Regions from separate parts of the Butyrivibrio proteoclasticus B316 genome, predicted to be linked through region 2. Evidence: predicted binding sites of a transcription regulator. Region 2 holds the regulator's gene; each other region holds the start of a gene.

Region 1 (5,680 bases), 180 kb from region 2:
TCCAGAGAATATGGAGTCATCAAATCCTTCATATCAAAATTATTTTTATCCATCTCTCTACCTTAATCCTTTCAAAACAAAACATTACTCATGTAGCAGATATCTCCTTGATCAGGAATTCATTTCCTCTTAAAAGATAGGTGTGTTCACTGCCGCAATTAGGACAAATCTTACCATGCGCAACTGTCTCGTATTCGCATTTACAATCTTCACAATATGTGACAGCCGGAAGAGTCTCAATGATCAGTTCTGCGCCTTTCATAAGCTCTGTCCTGTCAGCTGCCCATTTCCAGGCATCTGTTAAAAGAGATGGAACAACACCTGAAACTTCTCCAAGCTGAAGAGTAACCGTGTGGATCTTCTCAATCTCATTTTCTTTGCCAAGTTCTGTAAGATCATCAATTATACGAAAAACAACACCAAGTTCGTGCATTTTATTACCTAATTTCCTAATAATATTTTATTTTGTCAAAAAAGCTGTGCGTCAAACAAAGATTATAATAGTCCCTGCCTGCGCACAGCCCGTAATTTGCCACAATGATATAAAGCTTACTTAATAGCTTCTTCTATATTCGCTGACAGCCAATCAGCCCACTCCTGCATGCCCTCTCCTGTCTTAGCGCAGATAGGAATGATCTTGGCATTAGGATTACGGAAAAGAATATTCTCCTTGCATTTCTCAAGGTCAAAGTCAAAGTAAGGCATTACATCAATTTTATTGATAAGCACTACATCGCAAATAGAAAACATAAGCGGATATTTAAGTGGCTTATCATGTCCTTCAGGAACAGAAAGAATCATCGCATTCTTGGTACTTCCTGTATCAAATTCAGCAGGACATACCAGATTACCAACATTTTCAAGAATCGCAAAGTCTACATCACTTGTATCAAGCTCTTTGATTCCCTGACGTGTCATATCAGCATCGAGATGGCACATACCGCCTGTGTGTAGCTGTATTGCCTTGACTCCTGTTGCTGCTATTGTCTTGGCATCAACATCTGAATCAATATCTGCTTCCATAACACCTATTCTGTACTTGTCCTTAAGAAGTTCAATAGTACGTGTAAGGGTTGTAGTCTTGCCTGATCCGGGAGAAGACATAAGGTTTAAAAGAAAAGTCTTTGACTCCTTAAGCTCTTGCCTGAGCTTATCCGCATCCTTATCATTACTCTCAAAAATACTTCTTTTTACTTCGATGACTCTAACATTATCCATTATTACTCTGCACGCTCCATAGCTAATTTGAAATCTTTGGTATCACCAAATACTTCGTTAGCATAAGGGTTCTTACCAAGCTTAACTGATCTCTTGATGATCTCTGTGATGCAGATTACGTTAATAACAATTGCGAGAATTGCAACGAATCCCTGCATTCTAGGATCAGCTGTGATACCCATGCTCTCGATGATCTGGCCAGCTTCTGCTGTCTTACCATTACCTGCATTATAAAGTGCAATAGCCTTCTCGTAAAGGTCCATTGTAGTAATTCCATTAGCAGTTGCTCCGCCGTAAACTGAAGGAAGAGCTGCTGCAAACTTAGAACTAAGCTGGAATGCAGGAACAACCTGAGCCCACATACACCAGATTGCAAGTGTATTAGCACGGTTCTGGATCCAAGCTCCCTTGTTCCAGAATGCATTAGCAAATGTAGGAGCAAGTAAGAGTGCAACACCGCAATACCATGAGTGTGTAGGAAGGTTGAGATATGTGTACTCAAAGTTCCAAACATCATATGCAATGATGAACCAGATTGTCATATCAGGCCAGAGCATATCTGACTTGTTCTTGTCTTTTGATGTGTAGAGGTGAACGCAGCCTGTCATACAGAAAATATTGATAAGACCTGCGATAGCGTTAACAACGTTCCACCATCCGCCATAGATAAATACGCCTTCGTTAGAAGCCCACCAAGCACCAGTAAGGTTGCCTGTGATTGAGTAAGCAGCAAGTGCTGACTCCATATCAGATACATTAGCAATCATGATATTGGCAGCAACGATGAACCATGGGAACCAGGCAAACCATTTCTCTTTACCAATGCCCCATTTGTACTTGATCATCATGAAGCCTACGCAGCCGATATCAGCAGCATAAAGTTTGAAGTAATGGAACCATCCGTCCATGAATGCAACAGTAGGATTCTGTGCACCTCCAAACATACCAACATGTGCCAAAATAAAGTAAACAGTAAGAATACATGGAATAACAACGAAAACTATCATTCCACCTAACTTTGTTCTACGGCCAATCTCATTCATGAGAATAAGTCCGCAGAATACCAACACCCATCCGATTAACTGCATCGCAGCATGATCGCTATAAAGTTGGAATAGCATATAAACCTCCTTGTGATATTGCCTTTTCTCATACTCCTAGCAATATCGTCATATTTTTGACAATATTATAGCATGTTGCACAATATAAAACAATGATAGAAGTCTTAAAATATGCAATGTGGGGTACTGAATATTTTATATTTGGTTTCCATTTATTTAATCTTTTTTATATATTTTAAGCAATTATCAAACAATTATCGTTGTATCGTAGCTTTTATAGAAATTTTAAACCTTATTTTTGTTTAAAAGTTACATAAATGCATCATTTAAACAAAATATTTTTTCTGTCTATCATTTCCTGTATATTTTCCATATACATTTTTATGTCCTTGACATTGTCGCATCGTTCTATTCGTCCATTGCCATAAACACGCTTGGTCACAGTGCCGGCGCCAAGTGCAACAATTGATTGTACTTCTTCATTGATGAGAATATTGTATATTCCGGCTTTACCTTTTCTGGCATAACCTGTATTTTCAAAGTTTCCACTGATATTCTTTTGTCTGTAGAGATAATAAGGTTCTAAAGACAACTCTGCAGCTCCCCTTGAAGCTATATTCATCATCTCTTCAGTATTATTTATAGATTCCAGAATTGGAACCTTCAGTTCTCCCTTAAGTTCTTTTTCATGAAGAACTTCTGCAAGACGAGATCCTCTTTTTATGGCAAGTGAATGAACTGTTAGATCATCCGGATCAAGTTTTTTGATCTCACTCATTGTATAAGCAACATCTTCAGCGGTTTCTCCCGGAAGTCCCAGGATAATATCCATATTGATGTTATCAAAGCCCTCTTCTCTGGCCATATGAAAAGAGTCAATCAGCTGAGCTACCGTATGTCTCCTGCCAATCAGACGAAGCGTCTCATCTCTCATCGTCTGGGGATTTACAGATATTCTTGTTACTCCCATTTTCTTCATGGTCTTTAATTTCTCTCTTGTAATAGAGTCAGGTCTTCCTGATTCAACCGTAAACTCTTTGACATGAGATGTATCCAGTTTATCCTGTAGGTATCCTATAAGTCTTTCGAGCTGATGAGGCTCAAGAGTTGTAGGGGTTCCGCCACCTATATAAATAGTATCAAGCGTCTTTCCCTCAAAATTTTCAGCAACATAATCAATCTCTTTTTCAAGGCAGGAAATATAATCGTCAACTATCTTGCTGTAAGCTCCAATCGGATAGGAAGTAAATGAGCAGTAAAGACAGGTTGTTGGGCAAAACGGTATTCCTATATAAAGGCTGTAGCCGTTTTCATAATCTATTTCTTTTAATACTTCTTTTTCTCTTCTGGCTATGGAAATGCTTAGTCTTATCTTCTCATCGCTGACAAAATAAGTATTTTTCATGTACTCAAAGATTTCTTCATCGCTTTTGCCATTGTCTATAAGGTTCATGGCAATTCTGGTTGGTCTGATACCGGTAAGGTTTCCCCATGGAAGATCTCTTTTGGTTACTTCTCTAAGTGCCAGATAAATTGCCTTTTTAACAGCATTTTTGCTTGTGTCTACTGTATAAGCATCTCCACTTGTAGAAGCGTTTTCATTTTTACTGACAGTAAGATGATCGATGTATGCAACTTCCTTTTGAACAGGAACAATCTCTTTTGAATTAAGCCCCGCAGAAACAACAACCTTTCCTCTTACCAAATCAGGACTTTCTTCCTCTGTCAGTATATTTACGAGGGCAAAATAGTCTCCTTCATCATTAGAACTTCCGGAGACTATAACTTTGACATCCTCATTCCCATAAAAAGCTTTAAAAAGAGAATGGATGTCGTACTGGTACTTATCAATATTTAAATTTACTCTAATCACTTTATATACCTTTATTTCTAATATTTTTACCATCCAAGAACAAATGGATTGTACTCTTTTTCATGGCCTATAGATGTTGTCTCGCCATGTCCGGGATAAACAATCGTGTCATCCGGCAAAGTAAATAGTTTATCATTAATTGAACGAAGAAGCTCACTTGTAGAACTTGTGGGGAAATCAGTTCTTCCTACCGACTCTTCAAAGAGGGTATCCCCCGCAATAACAAACTTGCCTTCCTCGCAGTAATAACAACATCCGCCTGATGTATGGCCAGGAGTAAACAATACCTTAAAAGTTAATCCTGCAGCCTCTATAATATCACCATCTTTATAAGTGATATCCGGTTTAACCTTAAGATGCATTCCATAATCATTAGACAGATTCAAATATGCATCCTGGCATAAGGCCTGTTCTTTCTCATGACAGCCGAGTTTGGCTCCGCTTAACTCTATTAGCTCATTTGCGCCACCTATATGATCAAAATGACCGTGCGTAAGAAGGATAAGGTCAATAACAAAGCCCTTCTCCGTCAAGGTATCATATATTCTGCGTCCCTGATCCGCAGGGTCAAATAATACACCGTGCTTCTTGCCATTGTCATCAGTTTTAGCTTCATCAAACACAAAAAAACAGTTTGTTCCGACCATACCAAGAGTCATGCAGGCAATCTGTATATTCTTGTCAGCCATATAAGTTATACCCCTTTCCAATATCTGTTCCAATAATATTCAATCAAATAAAAGAAAAACTACAGCTATTACCCTGTAGTTCTCTCTATGTCAATAACACTATCTATCTGTCTGATCTTATCAACAATCTCGCGGAGCTGGTCTCTTGAAGATACCTGGAAAGAAGTTTCCATTGTAGCAAGTCCCTGCTTGCTTGTTCTGGTATTCATAGAAATAATATCAATATCTTTCTCAGACAAAGTTCTGGAAATATCTGCAAGAAGTCCGCTTCTGTTATTGGCAAAAATCTTAATGGTCGCAGCGTATTTACCGCCAGGACCTGAGGTATCGGACTGCCACTTAGCCTCGATGAGTCTTGTTCTATCCTCTTCCTGCATCTTGATCACATTGACACAGTCTTTTCTATGAATAGAAACTCCTCTGCCACGTGTAACAAAGCCGCAAATATCATCTCCCGGAACAGGATTGCAGCATTTAGAGAATCTGACTGCAACATCGTGAACTCCCTTAACAATAATGGCATTATCAGAGCTTGAAACCTGAGGAGTAACATTGGATTCAGCTACAGCAGCAAGAACCTCTTCATCAGTAATATTCCTCTTATGCTCCTTGTCGCCAAGTTCCAGCATCTTGTTGATGATCTGGCCTTCACGAAGTCCCCCGTGACCTACAGCTGCAAGAATTGCTTCCCAGTCATGGAAACCATATTTTCTCGTAATGATATCCTGATATTCAGGTTTGGTAATTGCAAAAAGATCTATGCCCTTACTCTTACAGTATTCAATAAGCTGCTCTCTACCTCTGGCAATATTCTCTTCCTTAAGCTCATGTCTGAACCA
Region 2 (5,680 bases):
CTTATATTGGAAAAAGTGTCAGGAGTAGTTCCATATTTTTCCAATATCTTAAGCTGTTTCAGTAAGAGGTCGCTGCACTTAGTGTAATCTCCCACAAGGCATATATTTACATATATTCCTTTCTGTCTCAATAGTCTTGCAATGCAGGCCCCATCTCCACCATTATTGCCGACTCCGCAAATTACAAGTGCTCTTACTCTCCTGTCGATGTTCCTATCTCCAAGCCATTTTTCAATACTTTCTACAACTTTTAGGGAAGCTCTCTCCATTAAGACAATGCCGGGAACCCCAAAGAATTCGGATGTATTCCTGTCATATACTTTCATTTCCTGACTGTTTACCGCAAACTTCATATAGATCTCCTCCCTTAAAATACAGCTAAAGATTGCTCGTACTCATATTTGTCTGTAGGCCGCCTGCAAGCACATCTGACGTAATTCACATAACCGGCTCTGCAATAAAAGGGCTGCCTGTTAAAGCAGCCCGCAAATTATTCTACGTATTCTTCTCCGGATAAAGGTCTTCTAATCGGATGTCTCTTGTCCGGATCATATTTCATATCAAAAAGATCTACAACTTCAGGTCCGAAAATCTGATGCATATAAGAATAGAGATTATAATTCTCCATCTCTGATTCCTGAAGCCTGATAACATTCTTTTTAAGTTCTATTCTGGCCCTCTTGATCCATTCATCCAAAGCTTTGATATCTTCTGTGTTATCATGAAGTCTCTCATAGCAGACCTTCATGGTTTCCAACATCAGCTTATAGTCTATATCATATATCTGTTTGGATAGATCAAGGAGCTCATCCTGATGGCTGTCTAGCTTATCGTTACATTCGTTAATAAGTCTGGTGCGTTCTGAAATCTCTTTCTCGATGTTTGGGGCATTACCAAGCTTATTGGCTTTATCCCTTAGCGGCACAATTTCTCCAAGAAGCTTTTTCTTAAGCTTCTTGATATCCTTGGTCTGGCTCCTGAGTTTGCCGTCCTTCTCAACCAGAGAATTAAGCTCATCAGCGAGGCTCTCTATTTCAGGTGTCATTTCAGTCTGCGTAAACAATTGATGCCATTTATTATCCAGCGTCAGTATAGGAATACTCTTTCCTTGTAGCGCAGACATATAAACTTCATCGTCTCTTGCCATCAGATTATCTCACAATCATCAGTTTATGTGTTTTCATACCTGTTTATATTATACGATAATTTCATCAAACTGTCAGATAAATGTACATTTTCTACCTGTATATTGTTAGGAACTTCCAGGTCTACATGCGCAAAGTTCCATATAGCCTTGATTCCGCACTCAGCAAGTTTGTGTGCCATCGGAACAGCCTGATCCTTGGGAATAGTAAGAACTGCTATCTCAATCTGATTCTTCCTGACAAAATCTTCCATCTCATCTACAGGGCGCACTTCAACATCTCTGATCTTGGTTCCATAAAGTTCAGGATTGCAGTCAAAAGCTCCCTTAAATACAAATCCTCTTCTGGTAAAATTAGTATATCCGGCAATAGCCTTGCCAAGATGTCCTGCACCGATAATTACAAGGCTGTGCTGCTTGTCAATTCCAAGTATCTTACTGATTTCATCATACAGGTAATTGACATTATATCCGTATCCCTGCTGACCAAATCCGCCAAAATTATTAAAATCCTGTCTGATCTGAGAAGCTGTCACCTTCATAATATCTGAGAGTTCCTGAGAAGAAATTCTCTCAACACCCTTTTCCTTAAGGTCCCCCAAATATCTAAAATAGCGAGGAAGTCTCCCTATTACTGCCTGAGAAATCTCTTTATCTGCCATCAAAAGCTCCAATCTTGCGCATCATTAACGCTTTATAATAATTTTTTTCATTTCTAATTGTTAATAAATTCTCAATTATAATTATATCCATCCGTTAAATAAATGTCAATTGAATTACAGCCCATGGACATGCCATTTTTAGGCTATCCAAGGGCTGTTTGAAACGCTTTTGAAGCAGTAAAACTTAAGGCTTAAAGAAACTAATTGTTTCTGTCATATCCTCTGCAAGTTTTTGAAGCTTATTAGCAGATTCTGTGATCAGTGAGAATGTTGCATTAAGTTCCTGCATTGAAGCATTTGTCTCTTCCGTTGAAGCTGCATTTTCTTCTGAAATAGCAGAAAGATCAGAAATAATCTCTACAAGTTTATCCTTGGCAGTGTTAAGGTTTTCAACATAACCGGCAATGCTGTCTGTACTGCTTGATACATTATCAACATTATCAGCCATGCTGCGCATATTGGTCTGAGTATCGTCAAGCTGCTGGGACTGTTGATCAAAGCTGGAATTAAGCCTCTGCATTACTTCAACTGATGCTTCAGAATCCGCCAGGAGTTGTTCTACAATTTTCTTGATTTCTTCTGCGCTGTTACTACTCTGAACAGCAAGCTGTCCTATTTCTGTTGCAACAACCGCAAATCCCTTTCCGGCATCTCCGGCTCTTGCAGCCTCTATGCTGGCATTAAGTGATAAAAGATTTGTCTGTGACGCAATTTCAGTAATAGCCTGTGAAAATTTAGAAATCTCTTTGGCTGATTCATTCGTCGAATTAATGGTATCTCCAATATCACGAACAGACGCCTGAACATCTTTACTTTGCTCTATCAGTTTATCAAGAGCTTCCATAGCTGCTTCACAGGAAGTTTTCATTTCTCCTGCAAAAGAATTGAGCTGCTTGACATTATCTGCCACTTCATCAATATCTCTTCCAATATCCTGTGTATTACCGGCTGCTGTTTCAACGCTTTCCGCCTGGTTAACAGCTCCTCTGGAAATCTCATCGACTGCCTCACTGACCTGACTTGATGCTGACGAAGCCTGCGATGCAGAGTCAAAAAGCTCCGCTCCTGAAGCCTTAAGGTCATTAGACATTCTCATAGTATCTCTGATCACAGAACCAAGTTTATCCATAAGTGTCTTAGCTCCATCAGCCAGGAGACCAATTTCGTCATTACGCTTAAGATATGATTCATCTATATTCAGTTTAAGCTCTCCTTGCGCCAGTAATCCATATTCATCTGCTATAGCTCTCATCTTGACAGATACAGTATTAGCAATGACGATTCCGATAACAGAAAGAATAACAGCAAGGATTACAGAAATCACAGCCATCGTTGCAATGACAGCTGAAATTTTTCCAATAACATCATCTCTTCCTCTGCCTGCAAAAACCATTCCCGCGACTGTCCCATCATCCTGTAAAAGAGGACAATAATAGCAATAATACTTTTGAGAAGCTCCGGCAGGGGATGCATTTGGAGTATACATTTCGTTCTTTTGGTTAAGCACCTGATTGATAACGCCGTCAGATGCATTGAAGCCTACTATCCTTTTGCCATCTTCAACAATAGTGGTAAGAACTCTTTCTTTTCCATAGAAAACAGAATACTCAAGTCCTGTATAATCCTTTAGCTCATCGATTATCTCTTCATATTCATCATGAACTTCTACGTCGCCTTTGGTAAGAACTTCATTGTCGTATGCCCAATCTCCATCCCAGACATAAGTCATTTCACTTTGAAGCTGCTCTGCAGCAACCCTGAGTTCTTCGCGAACCATATCATTATAGGTGTTAGTGATGTTAATCCCACTTATGACAGTTAACACTACTGCAATGCCTATAATAGCTGCAACTGCCGCAAAAATGAGCTTTTGAACTAATTTACCATTATATGCCTTAGGCTTCATATTCATCCCTCCTGGAAAGCACAATGTCGAGATAATAAAAAAACATATACAAATTATCGTATATTATTATACAAAAAAATCCCCGTGCATTTCTGCACAGGGACTTTCTTTTTTATTAATTTTTGATTAATTATCTTTACTTAACAAGAAGTCCATTTTCATCAAATGTATATTTCTTGAAGTAATAAGTGATTGTACAATTCTTGACCATATGACCTTCATTATCAAAGTAGCGGGTGCCATCTTCAAACGTTACAAGAATATTCTTTAACATTACGCCTCTTGCGTCAACGTAGTAATTGTAGTCACCGTCACTTACTATAGTCTTGTACTGAAGGCATCCATCTTCTCCAAGATAATATGTCTTGGCGTACTGTGTTACAAACTGAGATATTACCATACGTCCATCGCCATCAAAGTAGTACTTATTATCGTCTACAGTTGCGAAATTATTATGCATTATCTGGCCCTTAGCATTAGCGTAGTACTTATATCCATCGCCAGGAACAATTATTGTAGATGTAAGCATCAGACCATCATCACCAAAGTAGTAGATTGATCCATACTTTTCAAGGAAGCTGTTTTTGAGCATATGACCGTCAGTATCGAAGTAATACTTACCTTCGTCAGTTGTCAGATATGCCCCTCTTGTCATCTTGCCGTTTTCTTTGAAATAGTATGTTACTCCATCAATTGTTATAAGTCCTGTGTAATAGCTGCCATCTTCAAGAACATAGTAGTATGAACCATATTTGTTTACGATTGTACCAACAGGTACTGTAGGCTCATCATCAACAGGTCCATAGTAGGAAGCATCTGTAATAGCCTTACGAACTACAATCGCGCCAAGTCTTGGTGTGTTAGAGCCAAATGTCATAGTAAGCTGACCGTCTGTAACTTCAACATCAACCGAAGTTACTGCGTATGTGTTTGCAGCATTACTTACGCTAAAGCTCTTATCTTCTACTGTTCCTGTTACTGAGCTCTTGTAAACAGAGTTACTAAGGAACTCAACCTGATAATTGCCATTTTCAACATCTACAAGGAATGTTTCTCCTGCAGGAAGAGCAAAGTCTGTATAAACCAGCCAAGGAAGTGTTCCTTCATAAGTAAATTCCTCAGTACGTCCCTGCATAGCTACAGAGCCGTTTTCAAAGCCATATCCCTTTTCTTTTGAATATGCACTTCCAAGTGACTCAAGAGTTGCCTTACCATTCTTAGGGTTAACTGTTATTCCTGTCCAGCCTTCAGCAACACGGTTAGTGCTGATTCCAAGATCAAACTTATAAAGTGCAGGATAGCTTACAACTGCCTTGAGATTAGCAACACCCTCATAATCTTCAACAGTACCTTCTACATTGAAAGTAGATCCAAGGCTTGATACATCTATATCAGATGCATTCCATGTTACAGCAGCTGTTGTAGTATTGCCGCTTGCATAAGTTACAGTAACTGTCTCAGGAAGAGAATACTTCTTATTAAGATATTCAATCTCAACAAAAGAGTCTGCTACAGAAACAATATAGTCACTTACAATATGAACTGTAATGCTTACTGTATCTTCTGTTCCCTCTACAACGCCCTTAAGTGTATAGTCGCCAACCTTTGTTGTGTCGAGCTTGTCTGTATTCCAGGTAACCTTAACATCCTTGCTGCTTCCATTAAGGAATGTTGCCTTGACAACAGAAGGAAGAACAACCTCATTGCCAAGAATCACTTTGATATCTGCAAGTTTTTCATAACCTGTAGGAACATTAGCAACTACCTTTACAGTAACATCAACAGGGTTTTCAGCATAGCCACGAATATAAGCATGTGCTGTGTATTCTCCAACTGTATGGATATCAACATCATCAGCATCCCATGTAATAATTACGTTCTGCTCAACTCCCTCTGAGTCTGTTACAGAAATGTACTGTTTCTGTGCTGCAAGAAGGTCTGCTACAGTCTGTCCATCAGCAAGAGGAG
Region 3 (5,680 bases), 1.3 Mb from region 2:
ATAGTTGCCATCAAATTCATCTGCCCAGATGAGGTCATAGCCTTCCTTGTATGCACCTGGGTCTGCATAGTCATAAAGGTCGTTATCATCAGCTGCAAAGTCATATTCAAGACCTTTTGAGCCGTTGGCAGTACCGCCTGATAATGTTATGTAATTGCCGCCTGAATCACAGATTCTGAGGTTTTCGATTGTAAGATCACCTGATAGATTTGCAGGCTCTCCCTGCATCTGTCCAAGAGCAATATAAAGAGTGTTGTTTGAAAGCTCGTTCATTGTTGCAGTAGCTGAATATTCATAAGTCTTTCCGGCTTTAAGATCGATAAATTCATAAACCTGTCCGGAATCATCAAGCTTAATAAGAGCTTTTTTGTCGATTGAAGATGTGAGATCAGCGGATAAAGTGTAGGTTTCTCCTACAGATAGTCCAAGGTTTTTGATGATATACTGAAGTCCCCACTCGCCATTCCAGCCATAGCTGCCTGCAGTGATAAGGGCTTTTGTACCTGTTTCTTTGATAGTTGCATTTACTCCTGCCCAGTCACTTCCAACGTACAGTTCACTTTCGGCATCAGCAAGGCTGATAGCGCCTTCTTTAAGCTGTACCTGCTCATTTTCGTTATTATCGTCTGGGGTCTCGTTACCATCACCGCTTCCAGGGGTATCAGGTGTTTCTGTGCCTGGAGTGTCGGGACCAGGGTTTTCGGGAGTAGGTGTTTCGGGATCCGGATATTCCGGATTTGGTTCTTCTGACGGTTCACCAATAGTAACAGTTGCAGTAACTGCACCTGTGAGTTCGTCACCAACCTGGCCCTGAAGCTCGATCAGATAGACTCCGTCCGCATACTCGTCGGGATACCAATGATATCCAAGTTCCTGATCGGTATAGACTTTTTCATAACCGTTAGATGCGCAGGAGATAGTAACAGTGTACTTATCATAACCTGCTGCGCCCCAGACAAAACCAATTCCCTGATTTTCGTCGTAAGCGGCTACCTGCCCAAAAGGGAGAGAGAGGCTTTCGTTGACAGGTCCCATGGCTGCCATAACCTGCAGACTTGTTGCCGAGACAGACGACAACGAGAGGGCAAATGCCACTGCTATGGCAAGACGCCCCTTCAAATTTCTCTTTTTCATACCTAAATACCTCCTTTAAATTTAGGAATACTCCACAATACAAATCTAGTTTAAAGGAGGCAATAGACGAATTTTAGTTCACATATTTTAGTTAAGTTTCTTTTTTACAGGGGTGATACAGGAGAAGATCAAAAAAGTGCAGATGCTATATAAACTGCCGCAGGACCGATGTATGACTCCCGGCCTGCGATAGCAGAATAGATCAGTCTGTTATTATCATAAGCAGGATCATAAGACTTGCATGCATCTATCAGTTTGTCACGGATAAATCGGTCTTTAAAAAGACTTCCTGCAAGTACGATCCTGTCAGGGACTATGATAGTGCATGCATTTACTATGCTTCCGGCAAAGTAATCCATGATCTGATCAAGGCGCTTTTGGGAACTGATATCAGCTTTTTTATAACAGGCGCCAAAGTCCTCCGAACGGAAATCTGATATTTTCAAAATATCTGCAAGGTAAGATGAAGAAACATAAGATTTAAGGCACCCCTTCCTTCCACAGCTGCAGAGAGGACCGTCTTTTTCTACTATAAAATGACCGAGCTCTGCTGTTTTGCCGTGTCTTCCTTCATAGACAATAGAGTCTACGACGATAGTACTTTCAAGCTCAGGGCCCCATTTTATAACAAGAAGGCTATCGTACTGTTTACCTGCGCCAAACAGTATTTCTGCTGTGGCAAAAGCATTTACGCTGTTGGAAACCAGAATAGGAACATTCAGATGGAGCTCATCAGACAGAATGTCCTTGACCGGGACAGGCTGATCCCAGAGACCATAGGAATTCTGCGCTGTGCCGCTTTTCTTGTCTATGATTCCAGGCGTACTTACGCTTATGCAGCTGAGTTTTTTTCTGCAGGCTGATGAAAGGCTCTGGAAAAGTCCGAGAGTTTCCTGACAGATATCATGTAAAAAAAGCTGTGGCTTTAATTTACTCTGGGTTTTAAATTCTCTGATACTGGGATTATTGTGTGAATCAGTGACGAGCTCACCATTGAGATTACATATGGCGATTGTGGTTTTTTGCGTATCTATGTTGATCGCACAGATTATCTTTTTGTCATGGTCTATATCAAGAAGAACTTTTTTTCGCCCCTTAAGTCCAGTGCTTTCGGAAACAGAACCTAGTTCTGTTAAGATGTTTTCGTCAATCAGTTTAGTTGTTATCTGTGTGACTGAAGCTGCTGTAAGATGCGTCAGATCAGCGATATCCTTGCGAGACATAGGACCGTTTTCGTTTATGCATTTTAGAATAAGCGAACGGTTTTCTTTTTTGACGAGCTCGAGATTAATACCATTTTTTTTCATACCTTCCCCCCGAATATATAGCGTTGTGGCATTGCCGGTGTAACCTCTCCCCAAAGATAAAACGGCAATTAATTAAAAGCTATAACCAAACGAATTATAGCATGGCTACATGGCAGAAGTAAAAATTAAATTTACCTAAAGATGTACAAAGGCATTGAAATAAATAATGGCGAGTGTTAAAATTTTGTCATATGGCGAGTTCGTTGGACTAATAACGCAAAATGGAGGTTTTATAATATGAGTAAGAACTTTGACGATATCCTGGCCAAGCTCAAGACTGCTGATACCAAGAAGATGTCAGTAGCTGTAGCTCAGGATACACACGTACTTGAGGCAGTTAAGGTTGCCAAGGAGAGAGGAATCGTTGATTCTATCCTTGTTGGTGACAAGGAGCAGATCGAGGAGAAGGCTAAAGAGGTTGGAATGGACCTTGCTGATTACGAGATCATTGATGTTAAGGATACTATCGAGGCTGCACGTACAGCAGTTTCACTTGTACATGATGGCAAGGCTGATATCTACATGAAGGGTGCTCTTGAATCCAAAGATTTCCTTAAGAGCGTTCTTGATAAAGAGGTTGGACTTCGTACAGGTCGTCCGCTTTCACACGTTTGTGTATTTGAGATTCCTGGCATTGATCGTCTCTTATTCCTTACAGACGTTGCTTTCATGCCATACCCAACACTTGAGGACAAGAAAGTTATTATTGAATATACAGTAGAAGTAGCAAGAGCTTGTGGCGTTGAGTGCCCTAAGGTAGCTCCTCTTGCTGCAGTAGAAGTTGTTAACCCTAAGATGCCTGTTACTGTTGAGGCAGCAGAGCTTACAAGAATGTGTGAAGAGGGCGAGATCAAGAATTGTATCGTTGACGGACCTCTTTCCATGGACCTTGCAATTGATCCTGAGGCAGCCAAGCATAAGGCAGGCGCTCTTGATCGTAAGATCGTTGGTGATGCAGATATTCTTCTGTTCCCTGACATCCACGCAGGAAATCTTACATACAAGACAATCGTAAGACTTGCTACAGTCAAGAATGGTAACATACTTACAGGAACCAAGGCACCGGTTATTCTGACATCAAGATCAGACTCAGTTGAGGTTAAGGTTAATTCTATCGCTCTTGCAGCAGTTGTTGCAGAGGACAAGAAGAAGGGAATTCTGTAATTAGGAAAAGGAGATTAGTCATGATAAAGAGTTTGATCATTAATCCAGGTTCTACATCTACAAAGGTTGGTATCTTCGAGGACGAGACTCTTGTTAAAGAGGAAACTTTAAGACACAGTACAGAGGAGATAGAATCCTATGCATCAATCATTGATCAGAAGGATTTCCGCAAGAACATCATTCTTGATTTCCTCAAAAAAGAGAACATCGACATTAAGTCTTTTAACGTAATCGTAGGAAGAGGCGGCCTTCTTCGTCCTATTCCAGGTGGCACTTACGAGTGTACAGACGCACTTCTTGAAGATCTTAGAAAAGGCGTTCAGGGACAGCATGCATCTAACCTTGGTGGTATTCTTGCAAGAGAGATCGGTGATGAGATCGGAGTTCCTTCATACATCGTAGATCCTGTAGTAGTTGATGAGATGGAGCCGGTAGCTCGTATTTCAGGTGTTCCTGAGATTGAGAGAGTTTCAATTGACCACCCTCTTAACCAGAAGGCAGTTGCCCGCAGATATGCCAAGGAAATCGGCAAAAAATATGACGAGATCAGCGTGATCGTTGTTCATATGGGCGGTGGTACTTCAACAGGTGTTCACAAGAACGGCAAGATGGTTGATGTATATGCAGCACTTAATGGTGACGGCGCATTCTCACCGGAGAGAGCAAATGGTATTCCTGCCAAGGCTCTTGTTGATATGTGCTTCTCAGGCAAGTACACATATGATGAGATGAAAAAGAAGATTGTTGGTTATGGCGGACTTAATGCATACCTTGGAACCAACGATATGAGAGAAGTAAACAAGATGTGTGATGAGGGCAACGAGAAGGCTATCCTTGTTCGTGACGCTTTCATTTACCAGATCTGCAAGAATATAGGCGCTTGCGCTACAGTTCTTAAGGGTAAGGTTGATCAGATCATCCTTACAGGTGGTATTGCTTACGGTCAGGTTATTACAGACGCTATCAAGGAGCGTGTTGACTGGATATGCCCTGTTACTGTTTATCCTGGAGAAGATGAGCTTCTTGCTCTTGCTCAGGGAGCTATCCGCGTACTTAACGGTGAAGAGAAGGCTCAGCAGTACTAATTCATAACAGAATAAAAATCACAAAACCCTCGATTTCATGTTAGCTGAAATCGGGGGTTTTGATATGGTTGAATAGTTGGCGTAAATCTGCTACAATGTGCAATGGACTTTTGCAATTATATGGGGATTACTATGCCCTTTTCAGCATATAATAACAGGCCAAATCCTTATGCATTGGGAGAATTATTATGAGTATTATTGACAAGATTATAGGAACACACAGTGAGAGAGAACTTAAGCGCATCCGCAGTACTGTTGATGCTATTGAGGCTATGCAGCCACAGATGCATGCACTTTCAGATGAGGAGCTTCGCGGCAAGACCGAGGAGTTCAAGAAGAGGCTTGCAGATGGCCAGACCCTCGATGATATCATGCCTGAGGCATATGCAGTAGTTCGTGAGGCAGGTAAGAGAGTTCTTGGAATGGAACACTTCAGAGTACAGCTTATTGGTGGTGTTATTCTTCATCAGGGACGAATTGCGGAGATGAGAACCGGTGAAGGTAAGACTCTTGTAGCTACACTTCCTTCCTATCTTGATGCTCTTGCTGGCAAGGGTGTTCATGTAGTAACAGTTAACGATTACCTTGCTAAGCGTGATGCTGAGTGGATGGGTAAGATTCATGAGTTCCTTGGTCTAACAGTTGGTGTAGTTCTCAACAGTATGACTTCTGAAGAGAGAAGAGCGGCATACAACTGCGATATTACATATGTAACCAATAATGAGCTGGGATTTGATTATCTTCGTGATAACATGGCAATCTACAAGGAACAGTGTGTTCTTCGTGGACTCAACTATGCGATCATCGATGAGATCGACTCTATTCTTATTGATGAAGCCAGAACTCCTCTTATTATTTCCGGTCAGAGCGACAAGTCTACCAAGCTCTATGAGGCATGTGATGTTCTTGCCAAGCAGATGACTCGTGGTGAGGATATGGAAGACCTGACCAAGATGGATGCCATCATGGGTATCGAGAGAGAAGAGACAG

The links. Region 2 encodes Rex, which represses fermentation and respiration genes when NADH is low (regulators of the CRP and FNR family bind a similar motif). Its sites were predicted from a motif close to ATTGTTAANTANTTAACAAT; they were not measured.
Region 1: the regulator Rex is predicted to act here: its motif matches at 2,384-2,403, upstream of BPR_RS06870 (DUF5692 family protein).
Region 3: the regulator Rex is predicted to act here: its motif matches at 2,614-2,633, upstream of ptb (phosphate butyryltransferase).

What each region holds. Positions count from the first base shown of each region.
Region 1 covers NC_014387.1:1,676,920-1,682,599, reverse strand. The annotation lists gene BPR_RS06880 (hydrogenase maturation nickel metallochaperone HypA) at 89-433, opposite strand; gene hypB (hydrogenase nickel incorporation protein HypB) at 550-1,218, opposite strand; gene BPR_RS06870 (DUF5692 family protein) at 1,221-2,339, opposite strand; gene hemZ (coproporphyrinogen dehydrogenase HemZ) at 2,602-4,185, opposite strand; gene BPR_RS06860 (MBL fold metallo-hydrolase) at 4,179-4,841, opposite strand; gene BPR_RS06855 (RelA/SpoT family protein) at 4,910-5,680, opposite strand, start outside.
Region 2 covers NC_014387.1:1,493,954-1,499,633, reverse strand. The annotation lists gene BPR_RS06145 (bifunctional ADP-dependent NAD(P)H-hydrate dehydratase/NAD(P)H-hydrate epimerase) at 1-353, opposite strand, end outside; gene BPR_RS06140 (hypothetical protein) at 491-1,147, opposite strand; gene BPR_RS06135 (redox-sensing transcriptional repressor Rex) at 1,171-1,806, opposite strand; gene BPR_RS06130 (methyl-accepting chemotaxis protein) at 1,991-3,712, opposite strand; gene BPR_RS06125 (rhamnogalacturonan lyase family protein) at 3,849-5,680, opposite strand, start outside.
Region 3 covers NC_014387.1:2,835,769-2,841,448, reverse strand. The annotation lists gene BPR_RS11760 (glycoside hydrolase family 16 protein) at 1-1,134, opposite strand, end outside; gene BPR_RS11755 (ROK family transcriptional regulator) at 1,263-2,441, opposite strand; gene ptb (phosphate butyryltransferase) at 2,679-3,605, shown strand; gene buk (butyrate kinase) at 3,626-4,690, shown strand; gene secA (preprotein translocase subunit SecA) at 4,879-5,680, shown strand, end outside.